DNA from 3 places in the Alkalihalobacterium alkalinitrilicum genome. Region 3 is predicted to be linked to each of the others. Evidence: riboswitches for the same ligand, from Rfam matches in the RefSeq annotation. Region 3 holds a riboswitch; each other region holds the start of a gene.
The links. Region 3 has a riboswitch for S-adenosylmethionine ahead of BK574_RS21085 (methionine ABC transporter ATP-binding protein). Riboswitches for the same ligand answer to the same signal wherever they lie in the genome.

Region 1: it holds a riboswitch for S-adenosylmethionine, as region 3 does, so the genes downstream of both, BK574_RS13545 (homoserine dehydrogenase) here and BK574_RS21085 (methionine ABC transporter ATP-binding protein) in region 3, are expected to answer to the same signal.
Region 2: it holds a riboswitch for S-adenosylmethionine, as region 3 does, so the genes downstream of both, msrA (peptide-methionine (S)-S-oxide reductase MsrA) here and BK574_RS21085 (methionine ABC transporter ATP-binding protein) in region 3, are expected to answer to the same signal.

What each region holds. Positions count from the first base shown of each region.
Region 1 is NZ_KV917368.1:2,814,897-2,822,377, reverse strand. Features, by position in the region: gene hisS (histidine--tRNA ligase) at 1-728, shown strand, start outside; gene aspS (aspartate--tRNA ligase) at 731-2,524, shown strand; SAM riboswitch class I at 2,603-2,714, shown strand; gene BK574_RS13545 (homoserine dehydrogenase) at 2,789-4,021, shown strand; gene BK574_RS13540 (hypothetical protein) at 3,996-4,283, opposite strand; RNA gene ssrS (6S RNA) at 4,589-4,767, shown strand; gene BK574_RS13530 (tRNA threonylcarbamoyladenosine dehydratase) at 5,079-5,846, shown strand; partial or broken gene BK574_RS13525 (L-lactate permease) at 6,018-7,481, shown strand, end outside.
Region 2 is NZ_KV917368.1:947,156-954,636, forward strand. Features, by position in the region: gene BK574_RS04495 (M20 metallopeptidase family protein) at 1-268, shown strand, start outside; gene BK574_RS04500 (L-2-amino-thiazoline-4-carboxylic acid hydrolase) at 342-1,052, opposite strand; gene BK574_RS04505 (S9 family peptidase) at 1,231-3,216, opposite strand; SAM riboswitch class I at 3,453-3,564, shown strand; gene msrA (peptide-methionine (S)-S-oxide reductase MsrA) at 3,656-4,120, shown strand; gene BK574_RS04515 (cupin domain-containing protein) at 4,287-4,703, opposite strand; gene BK574_RS04520 (TetR/AcrR family transcriptional regulator) at 4,700-5,299, opposite strand; gene BK574_RS04525 (DUF1450 domain-containing protein) at 5,626-5,892, shown strand; gene BK574_RS04530 (hypothetical protein) at 5,926-6,981, shown strand; gene BK574_RS04535 (hypothetical protein) at 6,981-7,481, shown strand, end outside.
Region 3 is NZ_KV917368.1:4,351,993-4,359,473, forward strand. Features, by position in the region: gene BK574_RS21060 (YutD family protein) at 1-234, shown strand, start outside; gene BK574_RS21065 (cytosolic protein) at 361-669, opposite strand; gene BK574_RS21070 (DUF3055 domain-containing protein) at 836-1,102, opposite strand; gene glpX (class II fructose-bisphosphatase) at 1,113-2,087, opposite strand; gene BK574_RS21080 (DUF86 domain-containing protein) at 2,330-2,776, shown strand; gene BK574_RS27675 (hypothetical protein) at 2,785-2,946, opposite strand; SAM riboswitch class I at 3,080-3,184, shown strand; gene BK574_RS21085 (methionine ABC transporter ATP-binding protein) at 3,419-4,462, shown strand; gene BK574_RS21090 (methionine ABC transporter permease) at 4,422-5,084, shown strand; gene BK574_RS21095 (MetQ/NlpA family ABC transporter substrate-binding protein) at 5,162-6,019, shown strand; gene BK574_RS21100 (helix-turn-helix transcriptional regulator) at 6,244-6,888, shown strand; gene BK574_RS21105 (TIGR01457 family HAD-type hydrolase) at 6,988-7,481, shown strand, end outside.

The DNA of each region.
Region 1 (7,481 bases), 1.5 Mb from region 3:
TTAAACCAAGAATAAATGAGTTTTGTTCAGACTGTCAGCAAAGACTCGAGAAAAACCCATTACGAATTTTAGACTGTAAAAAAGATAGGGATCATGAATTAATGGCAACGGCTCCTTCGATACTAGATTATTTAAATGAAGAGTCAGTCTCTTACTTTGAAAAAGTGAAACAACACTTGGATACAATGGGAATTTCATATGTAGTGGATCAGACATTAGTTCGAGGTTTAGATTATTACAACCATACTGCATTTGAGATCATGATTGAAGGTGAAGGTTTCGGTGCAATTACCACTTTATGTGGTGGTGGACGTTACAACGGTCTCGTCGAAAATATTGGAGGTCCAGAAACTCCTGGTATTGGTTTTGCTCTTAGCATTGAACGTTTGCTTATGGCGTTAAAAGCCACCAATATTGTTATTCCAATTGAACAATCGATTGATTGTTACATTGTTGCGTTAGGTGACACTGCGAAAGATAAAGCTGCTAGTCTTTTATTTGAATTACGCAGAGCTGGATTATCTTGTGAAAAAGATTATTTAGACAAAAAAGTTAAGGCACAATTTAAAGCTGCTGATCGACTCGAAGCAAAGTATACAGCTGTTATAGGAGAAGACGAATTAGTAGCAAATAAAATAAATGTGAAGAAAATGAGCACAGGCGAACAAGTAGAAGTATCACTTGATGAATTTATTACATATATGCAAGATACATTGAAGGAGGAGTAAGAATGATAGGGAGAACACACCACTGTGGCCAAATATTAGAGAATACAATTGGTGAAAGAGTACAGTTAAAAGGATGGGTGCAAACTCGTCGTGATTTAGGACAAGTTATTTTTATTGATTTAAGAGACCGTTCTGGTATTGTACAAATCGTATTTAATCCAGAAGTTTCAGCTGAAGCCCATACGATTGCTGACCGTGTTCGTGGTGAGTATGTGTTAGATGTTGAAGGAATAGTAGTTAAACGTGAAGCTGAAACTGTTAATGAAAAAATTCCAACGGGAAAAGTAGAAGTGCATGTTGATCAAATTACCATTCTAAATGCATCAAAAGCGCTTCCTTTTCAAATTGAAGAAGATACAGAAGCTTCAGAAGATGTTCGCTTACGCTACCGATACTTGGATTTACGACGTCCTGATATGCAAAACATCTTTACGTTACGTCATAAAACGACGAAATTAATTCGCGATACACTGGACAACGAGCAATTTTTAGAAATCGAAACACCAATGTTAACAAAAAGTACACCAGAAGGAGCTCGTGACTATCTAGTGCCGAGCCGAGTACATCATGGAGAGTTTTACGCACTTCCTCAGTCACCACAGCTATTCAAACAGTTATTAATGGTTTCTGGTTTTGAGCGCTATTATCAAATTGTTCGTTGTTTCCGAGATGAGGATTTACGAGCGGATCGTCAACCTGAATTTACTCAAGTCGATATTGAGACTTCATTTATGGATAAAGAAGACTTGCTTGGGATGATGGAAACGATGATGGCAAAAATCATGAAAGAATTAAAAGGAATCGATATCACTACTCCTTTCCAACGATTAACTTACGATGATGCGATGAACCGTTACGGGTCAGATAAGCCTGATACCCGTTTTGGTTTAGAGTTATCTGAGTTAACAGATGTGATGAAGAACTCACAATTCAAAGTGTTTGCCAATGCGATTGCCAATGGAGGCATCGTGAAAGGATTAAATGTAAAAGGTGCCGCTACTAAACTTACTCGTAAAGAAATTGACGACCTAGCAGACTTTGTTGCGATTTACGGGGCAAAAGGCTTAGCTTGGTTAAAAGTTGAAGAAAGCGAGTTGAAAGGACCAATTGCGAAGTTCTTAAGCGAGGAAGAAACGAGTGGTATGCGTGAAGCAATGAATGCTGAACCAGGTGACTTGTTGTTCTTTGCTGCTGATAAAAAGCAAATCGTGTTTGATAGCTTAGGAGCGTTACGTTTAAAATTCGGTAAGGACCTAGATTTAATTGATAAGAGCAAGTTTAATTTCTTATGGGTTGTAGATTTTCCATTAGTAGAGTTTGATGAAGACGGTAATCGTTATGTAGCGCTTCACCATCCATTTACAAGTCCGAAAAAAGAAGATTTACATTTACTTGATACAGACCCTGGTCATGTTCGTGCGGAAGCGTATGACCTCGTACTGAATGGTTATGAGCTTGGTGGTGGTTCACAACGTATTTATCAACGTGATGTCCAAGAAAAAATGTTTACTGCACTAGGGTTTTCTGAAGAAGAGGCGAAAGAACAGTTCGGGTTCCTTTTAGACGCGTTTGAATATGGTACACCGCCACATGGTGGTATTGCATTAGGTTTAGATCGTCTCATTATGCTATTAGCAGGGAGAAATAATTTACGTGATACGATTGCATTTCCGAAAACAGCGAGTGCAAGTTGCTTGTTAACAAACGCACCAGGCACGGTGAGTGATGCACAACTTCGTGAATTGAATTTATCGATTGTTCCTAAAAAAGAAGAAGAAAAAAAAGTTCAAGTTTAATAAAAGATTGACAAAGTAAGAACATTCGAATTATAATCATAACTATTAAAATTCGAAAAATTTATTAACTGAAAATATAACTTATCACGAGAGGCTGAGGGACTGACCCGATGATGCCCGGCAACCGGTTTGTATGCCAGACAAACAAAGGTGCTAATTTCAGCAGAGCTATAGCTCTGAAAGATAAGTGGAGGCGTTTAAAAAACCTTTCCCTTATCAGGAGAGGTTTTTTGTTTTCGCGCTTTTTATGAGGAGGGGATTCGGTTGTTAAGTATTGGAATTATTGGTTATGGTACAGTAGGTTCAGGTGTATATGAGCGACTAACAAGTTCGAAAGAGGAATTGCAAAGTGCTTTAAAAAAAGAAATACAGGTAAAAAAAGTGCTAGTGAGGGATTGTAAAAAAGAGCGAAATAATCAAGGTGCAAAGCAATGTATGACGAGCGACCCGGTTAATTTTTTTCAAAACCAATACGACGTTGTTTTTGAGGCGATTGGTGGTGTTGAACCTGCAAGAGACTACATAATAAAACTCATTCAGGCAGGAACATCTATTATTACAGCTAATAAAGAACTAATTGCTAAGCACGGGGCAGAACTAGAGAAGTTAGCTAAGGAGTACCAAGTATATTTAGGCTTTGAAGCAGCTGTTGGTGGTGGAATTCCGATCGTAAACAGTTTTAAAACCTTATTTACAACAACACCGATTCGATCGGTGTCAGGAATTTTGAATGGGACAACAAACTACATTTTAACGGAGATGAAGGAGAAAAATCGGCAGTTTGATGACGTCTTAGCTGAGGCTAAGGTGCTAGGTTATGCTGAAGCGGATCCCACGGACGATATAGAAGGGTATGACGCATTATATAAAATAAGAATTTTAAGTCGGTTGGCGTTTAATGAATGGCCGCGTGAAGAGAATTTCTCCTGTAAAGGGATTAGTGGGATGGAAGTAGAAGCCATTGAATTTGCAGAACGCCAAGGGTTAACGATTAAACTCATTGCAAAAACGGCAAACGAAGACGGAGTAATTAGTGGTTTTGTATCGCCTTCATTCGTAACGCAAACACACCCACTGTACAATATTAATGGTGTAACGAATGGTGTATGTATTGATGGAGAAACGGTTGACTGTATTACGATGAGTGGACCAGGTGCAGGAAAAGAAGCAACTGCTAATAGTATGGTAGAAGACTTTGTTCTCCATGAACAATTTCAAGGTTTTGAAAGACGAAAGGTCCGGCTTTCAAACCAGGTATCGAACAAGGAAACAAAAGTGGTAGTATTTGTTGATGAATTTGAAAAAGAAGAAGTTGTTTTACAACTTCGTACAATTTCAGACTGTATAGATACGGAAGACACCATGAACGGAAAACTAGCTCTCATTGTGAAGTTAGGTTATGGAAAAACAGTATATGATCTAGAAACCTTAATTCAAAAAAGCAGTTACCCGCTTTTAGGCGATTTTTCAGTTAATAAAATTGCTTTACTTTCCTAAACGTGTCAATAAAGGGTGTGGGATTCGTTTTGACTAAATTCGGTATGACGCCTTGATTCGTATGAAGGTATAAAAATCCAATCTCATTAGTCGCTCGTCGATAAGAAATATCAAATACATGTTCAAGTAACAGCTCTTTATCCATTAACCGAATTTTATCGGAATAAAGTTCAATATTAAAGTTTTTTTCAATGGTCAACTTTTTGGTATACTCAATTTTTTGTTCAACAAAGATACAATGCTGAGTGGAGATAGGATCCATTTAAAACACCCTTTAATCATTTATTATTACGTATCACTGTAGCACAGCTTATTTAATTTCGCAAAAAGCATGAAAGACCGCATGCAGTAGAAATAATTAAAAGTGTAGGGACATCGTTAGTCCGAGACAAATCAAGTGAAGGTTGCATTTGTTTTTAGGCCCCATCCCTTTCACCGTTAAAACTTGAGGCGAGGTAGAGAAGTAGAATTTTGTTAGAAATACACTTTATGGAAAATTCAGAAAAATAACTTTTTTTATTCTTGCTCCTCAAATCATTTTATGCTATGATTTCATTAAGAAAAGTAAGAGTCCTAGCGTGTACGTAAGCGCCTGACAGTTTTGAGCCAACACTTTTTTATTGGGAGTTTAAGTCTTCTTTTAGAATGCAGGCCTTGAACGATAAAGGACGCATAAAGAAAGAAGCTTGGCACCCACCTGCGAGAGCAGGTTCAAAACTAGGGAGATACGGCACTTTGGGCCTCTTATTTTTATGTTTTCATTTAATTTTAATAAAATAACAAATAATGTACGTATGTGAACTTGAACGGCACCCTAATTGTTAGACACTAACTAACAATTAGGGTGCCGTTTTTTATTTTATTAAACAGTTTGGTCGAATCAGTTTATGGACATGAACTATTTAGTACATAATAGGAGTATAGATTCCTGAAGAGTATAGCTTTTTCAATAGGGTTATGGTATATTTTACCCCGATTACAATTATAGGTATAATCTGAATAAGAAACGAAATTAGTATAGAGTGTTTGTGTGTTCGTAGAGAAAGGAAGAGGTAAGATGTTGTATCAATTTTCAAGAAATGAATTAGCAATCGGAAAAGATGGAATTCAAACGTTAAAAAACAGCACAGTCGCAGTATTAGGGGTTGGTGGAGTCGGTTCATTTTCGGCAGAAGCATTAGCAAGATCAGGTGTTGGACGCCTTGTACTTGTGGATAAAGATTATGTCGATATTACAAACGTAAACCGTCAAATTCATGCTCTAATATCCACAGTGGGCAAGCCGAAAGTAGACTTAATGAAAGAACGAATAAAAGATATTAATCCTGATTGTGAAGTCATTGCTCTAAAAATGTTTTATACAGAAGAAACGTATGAACAATTTTTTGATTATGGTTTAGATTTTGTCGTTGATGCGTGTGATACAATAACGTACAAAATTCATGTCATTAAACAATGCTTGCAACGCAACATTGGCATTATTTCGAGTATGGGTGTAGCCAATAAAATGGACCCAACGCGGTTGCGTATTGCTGATATTTCTAAAACGAGTTATGATCCGATTGCTAAAGTGGTTCGGACAAAGCTCCGTAAAGAAGGAATACATAAAGGAGTCAATGTTGTTTTCTCAGACGAAAGCCCAGTCAAAATTCGTGAAGAAATCCGGAAAGAAATTGTTCCCGAATCTGCAGAAGAAGGACCGATTCGGAAGGCAAAACTCCCACCATCTTCTAATGCATTTGTGCCCTCAGTTTCAGGGTTGATTATGGCAGGCCATGTTATTACGAAGATACTAGAACAAAATCACATTCATATTGAACGATAAAAAAGTTGCTAATTTAGCAGCTTTTTTTGTTTATGAGATATTTTCCGAAAACTATATTGAATATTTTTTGACAAATCCTTATAATGAAAAAAGATTTAAACATCTGATGACCATAAGATAAGGTGATAAGGTCATACGTTATTAGTTCAGAATATGAGGGGAGTTTGTTCTATGGGTTTAGGGGTTTTATCGTTTTTGGCACTTATTCCAATTTTAACGGTCTTTCTTTTTTTAGTTATTTTACGATGGCCAGCGAAACGGGCAATGCCGTTAGCTTTTATTGTAACCGTTTTAGTGGCATTGTTTGTGTGGGATGTTCCAACAAATCAAGTTGCAGCTGCAAGTACAAGAGGTGTTGTCTCTGCGTTAGAAGTACTACTAATTGTGTTTGGGGCAATTTTGCTTTTGAACGCTTTGAAAGAAAGCGGTGCCATTCAAACGATTCGACAAACATTTACAGATGTATCACCAGATCGCCGTGTACAAGCAATTATTATTTGTTGGTTGTTTGGTTCTTTCATTGAAGGTGCTTCTGGTTGGGGAACACCTGCTGCAATAGCAGCGCCGTTATTAGTTGCTATAGGCTTTCCTGCAATGGGAGCTGTTATCGTCGCTCTAATTATTCAATCTACACCAGTATCATTTGGTGCAGTAGGTACACCAATCTTAATTGGTGTGAATTCTGGTTTAAGTGAATAAATGATGGTTCAAGAAACGGCGGCGAGCCTTGGTATGACATTTGATGCATACATTCGCGCTATTGGTGGAGAAGTTGCCATCATACATGCAATCGTCAGGTTGTTTATACCATTATTCATGGTCACCATGCTGACAAAGTTCTTTGGAAAAAATAGATCCGTTACCGAAGGGTTAGCGATTTGGAAATTTGCTTTATTTGCAGGTCTTGCGTTTACGGTTCCCTACGCATTAGTAGCGAATTTACTTGGACCTGAGTTTCCTTCCATGTTCGGTGGATTAATTGGACTCGCTATTGTTATTCCTGCGGCAAAACGAGGCTTCCTTTTACCTAAGAAAACGTGGGATTTTGAAGATAGAGCAAACTGGGATCCAGATTGGGTAGGTCAATTAAAAGTATCTACACAACCTGTAGGAAAGAAAATTTCACCATTTATGTCATGGTTACCTTACGTAATCGTAGGGGTAGTCCTTGTGTTGACTCGAATGAATTCATTGCCTTTTGGTGATTGGTTAAAAGCAGCAAAATTTACGGCGACAGATGTATTTGGTACTTCAATTACATTTACAAGTCCTCCTTTAAATTTGCCAGGTTCGATCTTAATCTTAGTCTCATTTGTTGTCTTTTTTATGCACAAAATGGATACAAAAGCATATGGACGTGCGGTAAAAGAATCGTTCGGAACAGTTGTAAGTGCAGCACCTGCCTTATTGTTTGCTGTGCCGATGGTTCAAGTCTTTATTAATTCAGGTGTAAATGCTTCGGGGTATAGTAGTATGCCACTGGTTCTGGCCGAAACTGTTTCCGTGGCATTAGGTGAAAACTGGCCTGCTGTAGCTCCAACGATTGGAGCATTAGGGGCATTTGTTGCTGGTAGTAATACCATTAGTAACATGATGTTTTCACTATTTCAGTTCGGTGTAGCTGAAAATATCGGT
Region 2 (7,481 bases), 3.4 Mb from region 3:
TGATACCTTTCCTGAAACTGTGAATCATAAAGAAAGCTCAGACAAAATTCGTTATGCCTGTCAAAAGAAAGGGCTTCAGCTTGGTGAAATGAAGGAAGCCTTTCGTGCATCAGAAGACTTTGGTCATTATTTAAAAGAGACAAAGGGAGCGATTTGTTACATCGGAAACGGAGAGGATTACCCTCCGATTCATACTGTGGAATATGACTTCCGTGATGAGATGATCGAGACTGCGGTTGAACTTTTTAAAGGATTGGCTGAATTATAGTCCCATTGATGGAGAGGAGAAGGGGCTGTCGTAAAATTAAATTTTTGAAGACAGCGACCTTTCTTTTTACGTATTAGTCTTTTTTCGTATGATCTTCTAATTTGAAGTTAAAGTGGCATACTCCTTCTTTTAAAATATATTGATCATGTTCCACTTCAAAATTTGGGTTATACCCTTTGGCTACGGCTGGATCAATCATCTGACAATATAAAATTCCATATTCATGCATGTTATCATCCGCCCATTGCTGACCAAAAGGACATTTCGTAAATGTCTGTTCAATTAATTGTGGTTTGAAGATGTTTTCAAACTCAAACAGATTGCTACGACCCATATCATAGTTTGATAGATAATTTTCAATCGTATTCGGCATACCAAGGTGAGCGGCTCTTTGAACAATTCCTTTTCCACGTTCTTCTCCAAACGTTCGAACACCTTCTTTGATTGCCTCTTTACCTTCTTCACCGTAGACATCTACAACAACTTTAGTGACTTGAGCAAATAATTTAGCCATTAAACCATAAATTGTTATTTCGGAATATTTATTGGCGCGATCAAAGTCCTTTGGAATGTAATCACTTAACACGTGATCTTCACCTTCACGTGAAGCTAGTACAGCAATATCGTGTGCCTCTTTATATCCGAAATTTTCAAGGCCTTTTTGAAGTAACTTTTTCCCTTCTGTATCAAAAGAGGAAGTAACAGACTTCTCTATATGACTAAACAGCTTAGCTGTAATTCTATACATCGATAAAGGTGGTAATGGAGTCTTGTTAGATAACATAAATTATCTCCTCATTTTTATTTTCTACTACTATTTATGTTGTTTGTTCTGTTTCAATATAAATTATTTCGTTCAAAACGCCAGTTGAAGCCCCTAACTTTCTCCACTTAAAAGGACGGCTCTTCTGTTTCTGAATTCAGTAGCAAGAACCGTCACTATGGAATTCTCAGTTAATTATTTAATTTCGTCGATCATCAAACCAACTCATTAAATGTTGTAGACGCTCTAAGCGATGTTTCGGTTTACCAGAGCGTGAAAGGTTATGGTTTTCATCTGGGAAGCGAACGAGCTTCGTTTCTACACCTAATCGTTTAAGGGCAATATACCATTGTTCTGCTTGCTCCATCGGACAACGTAAATCTTGTTCACTGTGCAAGATGAGTGTTGGTGTTTTCACATTACGAGCATAGGTGAGTGGTGATACTTTTAATAGCTTCTCAACATCATCCCATAAATCAGCATGTCCATGCTGCCATTCAGTGAAGAAGAACCCAATATCACTAGTTCCATAGAAACTATGCCAGTTACAAATACAACGTTGCGTAACAGCCGCTTTGAAACGATCTGTTCGAGTCACGATGACATTGGTCATGTAACCACCGTAACTTCCTCCTGTAACGAATAATTGGTCGTGATCGATGTAGTTAAAGTTTTCTAAGGCATAATCTACACCAGCCATTATATCTTCATAATCCATACCACCGTAATCACCAATTACCGCATTTACAAATTCATGACCATAGCCATGACTTCCTCTTGGATTCGTATAAAGCACCACATAACCTTTAGAGGCCATTACTTGCATTTCATGGTGTAAACCATTTCCATAAGCTGTTGCTGGACCACCGTGAATTTGAAGGATCATCGGGTATTTTTTACCTTCTTCATATCCATAAGGTTTTAAAATCCAACCTTCAATTTCTTTACCATCTGTACTCTTATAATGTAAATTTTCAGGAGTACTTAGATGAACTTTATTATAAATCTCTTGATTCCAATTCGTTAACGTTTCCACGTTCTCCACATTATTTAAATCTTGTGTAACTAAATCTCCAGTAGAATGAGGAGTAGCAAGAACGAGGACGGCTTGATCATAGTTGACGATATCATAGGACGTAACAGTTGCGACAGTAGGAGATAAGGCTGCTGTTACCTCACCGTTTAGATTTACTTTAAATAACTGGCAATCACCACCAACTGTTGCACTAAAATAAATATGAGTGCTAGTCGAGTCCCAAATTAATCTCAATTCTGCGGTGTCATATTTCGCATCGACACCTACAAGGTTTCCAACGGTGTAATCAAAGTGTTCCGTTAAGTTTGTTAATTGACCAGTTTCTACAGAAAGGAGGAGAACATTCGCATTCCCTTGACTTCTCTCACCACGTGTATGCCCTGCCACTGCTAGCCATTTACCGTCTGGTGAAAGAGAAGGTGCCATAATATTTCCAATTCCTTGATAGAACAACGTCTCTTCCTTTGAAGCAATATCATATTTCCAAATAGCAGGGAGGTAGCCCCACTCTTGATCATCTGCCTTCGTTCCAACAAAGAATAAGCTTTTTCCGTCTGGTGAGAAACCAGGTTGACCAAAATCATGGTCGCCTTCGGTAACCTTTGTATAAGCTTTTGTCTCTATATCAAATAAATAAACATGCTTACGGTCGTCGTTATAAATACCAACTCCGTCACCTTTATAACGAAGTCTTGTAATCACCTTCACATCACTTTTTTCTTCATCCTCATCAGAGGTCACCTTTAATTCACCTTTAATCGTAAGAGCGAGCTGGCTGCCGTCTGGCGACCAAACAAAATCACCGATTCCTTGCTTGACGTCTGTTAATTGTATAGCTTCACCACCATCTGTATGTAAAAGCCATATTTGATTTTTTCCTGTACGGTTTGAACGGAAAGCAATCGTGCTTCCATCTGGTGACCACAGTGGAGTCGTATCCTTAACTAATGTCTCGTTTGAATAATGAGAGGTAAATTGTCTGCCTTCACCTTTTAAATTAGTTACATAGATATAAGAATAGTAACCATCTTTTTCTTGATCTACATGAGTTAAGACATAGGCCACTTTGTCGCTGTTAGGGTAAACCTGAGGATCACCGACAAACTTAAATTTAGTTAAGTCTTCTGTTGTAATAGGACGTTTCATCATTTTAAATTCCTCCATAATTTACAATCTATAAGTCTATCTTAACATTTCGGCAATCGAAGTAAAATATTTTTATTGATATTTCAGTATATTATTTTAGGGTGGCTCTCTAAAGCCTTGAAAAAAATCATAGAGATGGTTCAATCAATAAAAGTTAACTTTAAATAAATCCCCTTGCAAAATAATTAATTATCATCTATAATACTATTCAAATAACAATAAATTTAATAGCGATAGACTTCTTATCCAGAGTGGTGGAGGGACAGGCCCTTTGAAACCCGGCAACCATTAAATCATATTTGATTTAAACGGTGCCAATTCCTGCAAGGTGTATACCTTGGGAGATGAGAGGATCGTATATAAATACGATAACCTCTCTATATTTTAGAGAGGTTTTTCTTATGGGAAGAAGATTTATCGCTCAAATGAGGAGCGAATTAAAATGGAAAAAGCAGTATTTGGTGCAGGTTGTTTTTGGGGAGTGGAAGCGTTTTTTGAAAGTATTCGTGGAGTTGAAGAGACAAGAGTAGGGTATACAGGTGGTCATGTTGAGAGTCCTTCCTATGAAGTAGTGAAAACGGGAAAGACTGGTCATGCTGAGGTGATTGAAATTTGGTATAATCCTTGGAAAATTTCTTATGCAGAACTCGTGACTAAATTTTTTGAATGTCATGACCCAACAACATTAAATCGCCAGGGAATTGATGTAGGAACTCAATATCGTTCGGTTATTTTCTTTCAAAATTTTCAACAATTAGAAGTCGCAAGTAAAATAAAAGCGGATCTTAGCCAAGCGAGCGCTAAAAAAATTGTCACTGAAATTTCGCCAGCCAAAACGTTTTATCAAGCAGAAGAGTATCATCAAAAGTACTTTCAGAAAAATGGATCCGTTGCTTGTGGAATTTAAATTAAAAAATAAAACAGCTAGTCTTGCAGAACTAAATGTAAAAAAATTCTCGAATTTATTACGAGATGATGTTTCAATGTAGTAGCAATGACCTGTTGAATATATAATTACCCAAACAGCTAATGAATAGCTGTTTGGGTTCATTTTTTCTGTGGTAGTATAAAATTTAAAGGACCTTCATTCCAACTGGAGATACCTCTTCTGAAAAGGTAGAATGGGAATCCTTGCTAGCAAAAAAAGCTAAAAATTTTGCAGTTTCATCGCCTTTATTTATTATATAGTGTGGAACAGAAGGTGGAATAACGACGAGATCGCCAACGGTTATGGTGCAACGGTCGTTTCCAATCATTACTTCTGCATTTCCGCTTAAAACAAATAAAATTTCCTCACTGCTTTCAGAATGTTCTCCAAGCTCGTTTCCTGCTTCTACCTCAAAATAGACAACCGTCGTCTGAGTACTGTTAATGCCAGACCAGAGCGGAAACTGTGGGGTGAATGGTAAATTGGCTTTCCACTTTTTCTTTTTGTCACTGTCGTACCACAAATCCAATAGAGGTAACTTGTTAATATTTACAGTTTTCAAAGGGTTTCCTCCTTTAGTTTTAGCAAAATAGCTCTTGTTGTTTGTTCAATACATATACCTTTGTCCAAGCCACTTAATTTTCTTAACGTTCGGTAAAAGAGGGGGTGTAACAAGCTGCGGATGAAGCCTCCGATTTGTTCTTTTCGATCGTTTGGAATAGCCGTGTCCTGGAGTAAGACCTGTACAGCGGCTTTAATTAGAGCCTCATTTTGTAAGGCCGAATTCCTCATAACTTTAGATTGTTCTGATAGGCGAAACGAGAGCCAAACGAGTTCCATCGTATTTTCATGGAAGGAATAAAAGTCAGTTACGATCAGTGTGACTTTTTCATCAAGTTCGTGTAAGTGTAAATACGTATGAATTTGAGGTAACTTATTGATCTTCAGAAAGTGATTCGCGCATCCCCGAAATAAATCTTCATTCGTCGGAAAATATTTACGAATTGTGGGTATCGAAACTCCAGAATGTTCTGCGATTATTTTTATATCGGTGACCCCTTCTGAGTGCATCGTGTAAGTAGCTTCAATAATGCTTTCAATGGTGGATTGTTTTCTTTTTTCACGAAGATCAGAATGATAAGTGCGTTTCTTTCTCATAGTACAACCTTCTCCTATAAATCGGTACTATTGGTCTAGAGGTGCAACATTACCTTCCTCATATTTGCAAAAATTCTTTTAATTATTACATATGACATTATATGTAAAATGGATATATATAGACACTATTCAATATTAAAAATATATATCGAAAATAAAACCAATTTGAAACACTGCAAACTGTTTACCTCAGTTTGCGTTAAAGTTTATTTACACTAGCATCGTTGTGTTGAAGTGAAAAGGTAGAATTAGTGTATAGTAGAACTTGTTAGGGATTTAAAGAAAAAACCATGAAAATAAACGATTAAGTAAGAGGGCGATCATTCTTGAAGCTGTTCCGATTTTTACGAAAGCCGAAGATTAATATTGAGTTTTGTGTAAATAATATAGATCAATTTTTAACAGATGAACATGTTTCTAAGTATAACGAGCTTTTCAATCAGGTTAATGTGAACTATAAAGAATATGAGTGTTTAAGTAAGTGTGAACAATGTAAAAAAACTTCTTATGCCGTCATCAACGGAAAATTGATCGAAGCAGATGATTACGGTGAATTATTAAAGGTAATGAAGGAAGTAGAAAAATCCGTCTAAAGCATAGGCACAATTACAGCGAGGAAAAAGCATATGTTAAAGATTTTTTATAGAAGAGAAGATAGTCAATTGCGGATGATCAAAGATGGGAAGCAAGAGGTACTGACGGTACGCTCCAGCCCCTATTATTACGTTTCAGAAAACGGAGATTATGTTATTTATCGCGATCAAGCAAAGCATTTCCCAAAAGAGGACCTCTATATCCTGTTCGAGGGCAAGAAGCCAAAACAGGTTGGCACAAATGTACATCTTATCCACGTATCTCCAGAAGCAGATCTTGTTTTGTTCATCGATAAATATGCTAACTCTGATTATCAAGGCTCTTTATATATGATCGAAAATGGTGAAAAGAAAACGTTTCTTGACCGTAACGTTTCTGGAACAGTAATCGTCATAGAAAAGGGAGATCGTCTCTTCAAGGTTCTTTACACGAAATATAATAAGAACTTAACGAATACAATCTGTGTAATTGATGAAACAGGTAAAAAGCATGTATTAGGGAAAAAATTTAAAAATATACGTTTTTATGCGACCAAACAAGATGAAATTCGAACGGTCGCTGAAGTCGAACGCTATAAAAAGAATGTGCAAGAACTTGAAACGTATGTTTTCCACGATGAACAACTGATAGGGACGAACCTTTGTGGATATCGACAAAATGACTCCAAAGATACAATCACGTTTAATGAGGAAACGGTTGCTTTGCAACAAGAACATTTTCGTAAAGTGTACTTTCACGAAGACTCAGATGACATTGTTTTTCAATTTGCGAATCATACATCTAGTCGATATTTTATAGCTAATGAAATTGCGAAACGCGCAAAGTGGAATGTTCTACTCGAAAGTCCGTATGAAAAGGATGACAGTATCAATCATCTAGCATGCTTTTCCATGGATCAAGTTGAGGATATTTTGCTGCTTCATTATACATTGACAACAGGCATTGACTTTTTGTTTAGTCATAAGCTATTTGGAGTAAATGTGGAGCAATTAGTTAAACATACTGGTGCTATATTTGGAAGATACGGCACAGACTACGCCAAAATTATGGATCCAGGGTTTATGGACAAAGACACGATGAAAAGATAATGTTTCGGCACATCCAAAAAACGCTCATGGACGTCCATCAATTTTCGTATCGTCGTGAGTTAAAAGCATATCTGCAAAGGACCTATTTAGTGCCTTTACACGATCAGTATGGAAAAGCGATGAATTTTTACAATAAATATATTCAATCTAAAGAAGGTGAGATAAAACTTGCCGATCAAATGAAGCAAGTAGAGGAAGACCTTATCTTCAAGGGGCAAATCCCGACGAAATGGAAATCCGAAGCAGAAATGTTTAGAATCATTAAACAGGAATACCCTACCGCGCAGATGCATGCCTCTCCAGGTTGGCTCAGTCCACAGCATTTAGATGTTTATATTGAAGATATGAACATCGCTTTTGAATACCAAGGCTCTCAGCATTTTCTGCCAGTTGAATTTTTCGGCGGCGACGACGCTTTGAAAAAACGGTTGCAGCTTGACCAAAGAAAGAAAGAATTGTGTGCCGAGCACGGAGTGAAACTTGTAGAATGGATGTTTCAT
Region 3 (7,481 bases):
AATGAAGAAGAATTTATGGGACGTTATAGTGACGTTTTAAATAAATATGACTATATTGTAGGAGATTGGGGTTATAGTCAGCTCCGATTAAGAGGTTTCTTTGAAGATAACAATAAAAAGTCAAATTATGATAATAAAATCAGTACACTTTCTGAGTATTTATATGAGTACTGTAACTTCGGTTGTCCTTATTTTGTTTTGAAAAGAGTAAAGGAAGGGCGGAAGAGTTCTTAAGTATGAAGTAAGTACATAAAGAACATGATTCTAGCTGAAGGTTAGATTAAGTATTGTTATTTAAACAATCGATAACACCAATTGTAAACAGTGAGGGAAGTGTTAACCCTCACTGTTTTGTTGATTTTATTTAGTCGTATACGGTGGCTCTTCATTTTTATCAGGATCATCATGTGGCGGATGCGCTCCTGGAAATTGCCGAGGTAAATTTTGGTGTAAAGATTTAAACTCATAGTTGAAATTGCTGTACGATCTCTGCCCCTCATGCCAAGGCGTACTTTTTCCCAATGGATAATCTGAGGGAGACCCATAGGGGCCATCAGGTAAATCTTCTGGGAAAACAAAATTACGTAGCGTCTCGACATTTGAAAAGTCTGTATATGATGCTTCGGTTGGTTGTTCTTTATCTTTCCGCTGTGGGTGTTGTTCATCCATAAAAAAACCACCTCCTATCGGTTAACTTGCCCGATGATGGTGGTTTTTAGCCTCTAAGCAAAAGCTTAAAACAGTTTAGTCTCAATTTATCGGTAAATCATCCTATTTGTCACAAGTAACGAAACTTCTGTCCAGCCGTTTTAGCCTTACCTTTTTGAAAACTCTTTTACATCATTTCTTGTAAGAAAGATCGTAGCTCTTCCGCGTCTTCATCATTAAGCTTGTATACATGCTCTAAATAGCCTGGTTCTTCTAAATCATCTTGTCCAATAATCGCAAAACGATTCGATTGTATATCGAGGACAAGCTGTTTTCCATAATGCTTTGTTGTTTTAATTATTGCTAGATCAAAGCGTTGGTTTTCTCCCATAAAACTTACGTAGCGGGCTTTTGTTGTTTCTTCTTCATCGTACAAAAAAAAGCGTTCAGACATTTTATCACCTCTATGAATTATGCATTTGTAAATGTGGTTTATATTCCAAATGATGGTGTGCTTTAATATATCGTACCGTTTTTGTTTTTGCACGCATCACAATGGAATCGGTTTCAACTAAGTCGCCACCTAAAAAGCGGACACCTTGTAGTAATTCGCCAGAGGATACACCTGTTGCTGCAAAAATGGCATCATCACCACGAACGAGATCATCGAGCGTCAAAATCTGATGTGGGTCTTCTAGCCCCATCTTCTTACAACGGTCAAATTCTTCGTCGTCTTGTGGCTTAAGACGTGCTAGCATGTCGCCGCCGAGTGCTTTTATCGCAGCAGCTGAAATGACACCCTCTGGCGCACCACCAATACCAACAAATAAATCGATCCCTGTATGAGGTAATGCTGTCGCGATAGAAGCTCCCACATCACCATCACCGAATAATTTTACCCGTGCACCTTTTTGACGAACTCTTTCGATTAATTCTACATGACGTTCACGTTCTTGAATGATGACGGTTACATCGTGTATACGCTTATTCGTCATTTTTGCAATAATATCAATCGTTTTTTCAATGGGGTCATCAAGTCGGACGAGCCCTGCAGCTTTTGGACCGACGGCTATTTTTTCCATATACATATCTGGGGCATGAAGAAGTGTTCCTTTATCAGCGACGGCAATAACCGCCATTGCATTTGGATGACCTTTGGCGACAATGTTTGTTCCTTCCAAAGGATCGACGGCAATATCGACTTCAGGTCCGTTACCACTTCCCACTTTTTCACCTATATAAAGCATTGGCGCTTCATCTAATTCACCTTCACCAATAACAACTTCCCCATTGCAATTGACTGAATCAAACATCGCACGCATTGCTGTTGTGGCCGCATCATCTGCTTCATTCTTTTTTCCACGGCCAAGCCATTGTGCTGATGCAAGAGCAGCTGCTTCTGTAACTCGGACGATCTCTAATGCTAGTTCACGATCCAATGTATTCTCCTCCAGTTCGTAGCTCTATATGTTCAATCATGTTTAATCATAACAAAATCATCATTAATAAGGAAACAGTATGAACAAATAAAGTGAAAAATTATTGAAATACGTAGGTTTTTACGGAAATATGTTATACTATTTATTAGAAAAGCATCAGTTGTTACTTCAAGCTTTGCGTAAAGATGTATAGTGATAACTGATACTAACAGCCTAAAAAAAAGAACGTCGGGTGATATAAAATGTATTTTGTAGATCGTGAAAAAATTGAAACTACGCTTAGTCATATTGAGGAATTATTAAATTTGTATCGAAATCAAACAACGTGGGAAAGCGTTATTGAAAAATTGGCGTTAGAAAGAATTGGTCATAATTTGATTGAGTCCATCATTGATGTGGGAAATGCAATGATTGACGGCTTTATTATGCGAGATCCAGGCAGTTACGAAGATATTATAGATATTCTAGAGGACGAAAAAGTAGTTGTACCGAGAATTGCAGAACAGCTAAGAAATGTGATTCGTTTGCGAAAACAACTAGTACAAGCATACGTAACCGTAGATCATCCTATTTTAGTTAACGTTTTAATAGAAAACTTATCTGCTATTGAAGCATTTCCAGAAGCGGTTCGTCATTATCTTGAGTCAGAACTAGGACCAGTATCAGCTTTTTTACCAAAAGAAGAATAATCTTAGTTCTAATCCATGAAGTCATTTGTACAAGCAGGTCGATGTTCAAAAGTTTGTGGTGTGGGATAGAGCGGTACACGGCGTGCTGCTCTTTTTTGCGTTGCCCACATAACGTTTGAAGAACTTCCGTTGTCTTTTTCCTCCTCTTCATTTTCTTCACCATTTTTCACCCTGAAATGTGTTGGTTTTACACATGTGTATATTTTCTGACTATTCGTATAATTTATTATATCAAAAAAATAACATTGACATTATTATGTTTTTTATTTATGATGAATTCATTCTTAAATTTCTAAAAATTAAATCTTATCAAGAGAGACTGAGGGAATAGGCCCAATGACGTCCGGCAACCGCCATTTTGGCATGGTGCTAACTCCTACAGAATACTTTCATTCTGGAAGATAAGGCTACGATATGTTCGTGCTGTTTCTTTCTATGTAGGAGAGAAGCTTTTTTTTATTCATTTTTTGGTAGTTTATTAAAGCGTTAAAACACTGATGGGTGTCGGGATGAATTGTTAGTGGATATTAGGAACATTAACGAAAGACTTTCATATCAAAATGAGAGCCACTCCAGGCATACATCGTAAAAAAACCAAGTTATCAGATGTGTAAATATGGAATTAGGAAAGAAGGTGCTTCTATGATCGAAATAAACAATTTAGTTAAAGAATATAAAACAAAAAAAGGAACGGTCATTGGCGTTGACCAGGTCTCCCTAACAATTGAAAAAGGTGAGATCTTTGGAATTGTGGGGTATAGTGGGGCTGGGAAAAGCTCATTGTTACGTTGTTTGAACTTAATGGAAAGACCGACTTCAGGTGAAATAAAAGTCGATGATGTAAACCTTGTTGAACTTAATAAAAAAGAGTTAAGAGAAGCAAGACAAAAGATTGGGATGATCTTTCAGCATTTTCACCTTGTTAGCTCAAAAACCGTGTTTGAAAATGTCGCATTTGCGCTCAAGGCGGCTAATAAGTCAAAAAGCGAAACCGAAACACGAGTCAATGGGCTGTTAGAGATGGTTGGTCTTGCTGATAAGAAGGACCAATACCCTTCTCAATTAAGTGGAGGGCAAAAGCAAAGGGTTGGAATTGCGCGTGCTCTAGCGAATGAACCTAAAGTTCTTTTATGTGATGAAGCTACATCAGCGCTTGATCCGAAAACAACCAAGTCCATTCTTAATCTCTTAAAAAAGATTAATCAAGAACTAGATTTGACGATCGTATTAATTACACATGAAATGGAAGTTGTAAAAGAAATTTGTGATCGAATGGCCGTTATGCAAAATGGACAAGTCATTGAAGAAGGTTCCGTTTACAATACGTTTGCTCATCCTAAAGAAGAACTGACAAAAGATTTTATTCAAAGTGTTTTACAATTTAACCTTCCAGAAGCTTTAACTAATAGCTGTAATGGAACGATCATTAAGATCCAATTTCATGGAGCGATCGCTGGAGAGTCGATTGTATCAGATGTGCTGCAAAGATTTGCAGTTAAGGGCAATATCTTGCATGGTAAGATCGAATATATAAAAGAAACTCCACTTGGCATTTTTATTATGGAGCTAAATGGAAACGAAAGCGAAGTCGAGAATGCCATTAATTATTTAGTTGAACGTACACAAGGAGTGGAGGTGATTCAATATGGTAGAAGCAGTGATCGCGTTGTTGCCGGAGTTAAATAAAGCATTTCTAGAAACACTTTATATGGTTTCGATTTCATTATCGATTGCCGTTATTGTTGGTCTTCCGCTCGGCATTTTATTATTCGTTACGGATCGTGATTTATTTTTAGAAAACAAAATTTTGAAATCGATCCTTGGAGTAGTTGTTAACTTAATTAGGTCGGTTCCATTTATCATCTTACTTGTCGCTTTGTTACCTTTAACGCAGTTGATCACAGGAACGACGATTGGACCAACAGCAGCATCGGTTTCCTTATCTGTAGCCGCTATACCGTTTTTTGCGAGAATAGTAGAGGCGGCGGTCAGGAAAATTGATAAAGGGGTCATCGAAGCCGCGATTGCTTGTGGAGCAACCCCTTGGATGATTATAAAAGATGTGCTATTACCTGAGTCGAAATCGGGAATCATTCAAGGATTAACGATCACAACGATCAGCCTAATTGGTTACTCAGCCATGGCAGGGATTATTGGCGGTGGTGGAATTGGTGATTTAGCTGTCCGCTTTGGGTATTATCGTTATGACAATAATGTAATGTTTACGACCATTATTATTCTGATTTGTCTTGTACAATTTATCCAATATACGGGTGATTTCATCGCGAAACGAGTAGATAAACGATAAACATTAAATAAGTATTTAACGATTAGCAGTAGCTAAAGTTTAAATAAAATAATAAACAACTAGAGAGGAAGAACCAAATGAACAAATTAAAATTATTCATTTTTGCCATTGTAGCAGTAGGTCTTTTAGCTGCATGTTCAAGTAATTCTGAAGATGCAAGCGCTGAATCTACTAATGGAGGAACAGAGCAAGCTGAGGATAAAGGAAAGCTAACGATTGGAGCAACAGCTGGTCCTTACAGTGATATGGTGACAAAAGCGATCAAACCGATTTTAGAAGAACAAGGTTACACGATTGAAGTAAGAGAATTTAGTGATTATGTACAACCTAACTTGGCCCTTGGAAATGGTTCGATTGATGCGAACGTATTCCAACATATCATTTACATGAATTCGTTTGCTGAAGGGAATAATTTAGAGTTATCAGATGTTATCGCTATCCCTACTGCACCAATGGGGATTTACTCTAAGCAGTTTGACACTCTTGAAAACATTGAAGAAGGCGCAGAAATTGCAATTCCTAATGACCCTACGAATTTAGCAAGAGCATTATTGATTTTGGAGAGAGAAGGGTTAATTACAATTAGTGAAGATGTCGACCCATTAACCATGTCCGAAAAAGATGTAAAGGATAATTACAAAAATCTTCAATTCAGACCAATTGAAGCTGCGCAATTACCAAGAACACTTGATAGTGTCGCTTTAGCTGCTGTCCCTGGTAACTTTGCGCTTGCAGCGAATATGGAACTTCTCGATGCCCTTAAATTGGAAACTTTGTTTGAAGATTATCAAAACCGTGTCGTTGTGAACACGAGTGACTTAGATGAACAGTTTGTCAAAGATATTCAAGCAGCTGTGGAGTCAGTTGAATTTGAACAAGTCATTGACGCTGAGTTCCAAGGATTCGGAAAACCAGAGTGGATGGAAAATAAATAATTTCATTAATGAAGCCTAGGTTACCGATTGGTGGCCTAGGTCTTTTTATTTTAAGACTTCCTGATGTGGTAGGCTAAAATATTTCAAAAATGGTACATACGAAAAACCTAATGTTAATAATCTTGTAGGGAAGGCCATTTGCTGTTATTTTCTAAACATTTTAGTTTAATAAATTTACTTACTTCCTGAAATCGATTACAATATTAAGGAAGGTGGTGGATAGGATGGATAAAAAAACCTCCTCAACTCGCGAGCAAATTTTACAATTGTTAAAAAAACATAAAAGCTTGACGGTTGCTCATTTAGCCAGTTCTCTTGGTATTACAGAAATGGCCGTCAGAAGGCATTTAAGTACGTTAGAAAGAGATCAAATGGTTGAAACGAAAATAGTGAGGCAAGCTATGGGGAGGCCATCGACACTCTATTCATTATCAAAAGAAGGCGAAGAAGTTTTTCCACGTAATTATGCAGCACTTACATTAGGATTTTTGAAAGATATTGAAAAGTTAAATGGTAAGCAAATGATTGATGATTTGTTTGAATTACGACGGCAACGTATGAAAGAAGAGTTAGAAGTGCGGTTTAAAGGAAAAAGCTTTGATGAACGAATTCAAGAATTAGCAAATTTGCAAACAAAGAACGGTTATATGGTGGAGTGGGAGAAAACAGATGACGGTATCATTCATTTTAAAGAATACAACTGCCCTATTTCTCAAATTGCAGAAGAGTTTCCTGTCGCTTGCGCTTGTGAACAGTCTCTATTTCAAGACTTATTAGAAACAGAGGAAATCGAATGTGAAACGTGTATGGCAATTAATGAAACACCACATTGTTATTATAAAATTAAACCTCCTGTCAATGAGGAATAATCGAAGAAGTATGGCATAAAGCTGTGCTTCTTTTTTTATATTCTTTATAATATAAAGTAAATATATGGTGTAAGATACCATAACTAAAAGGAGAGTTAAATGAAAAGGTATAAAGGTTTCTTAATTGATTTAGACGGAACGGTATATAAAGGAAAGGAAAGAATTGAAGAAGCAGTGGATTGGATTAACGAAATTCATCATTCAGGAGTCCCTTACTTATTTGTGACAAATAACTCATCGAAGACACCAGCACAAGTGTCAGAAACGTTAAATCAGATGGGAATACCGTGCACGCAGGATCATGTTTTTACGACGAGTCAAGCAACAGCCAATTACATTGCAGATAAAAATGAGAACGCGAAAGTATTTATGACGGGAGAAATCGGGTTGGAATCAGCATTAAAAGCAAAAGGCCTGCAAATAGTCGAAGAGGATGCAGAGGTGGTCGTGATGGGAATTGATCGACACATTACATATGAAAAGTTCGCGAAAGCATGTCTTTTTGTTCGGAATGGTGCTATGTTTGTATCAACAAATGGAGACAAAGCAATACCGACGGAACGAGGATTAATGCCTGGAAACGGCTCACTAAC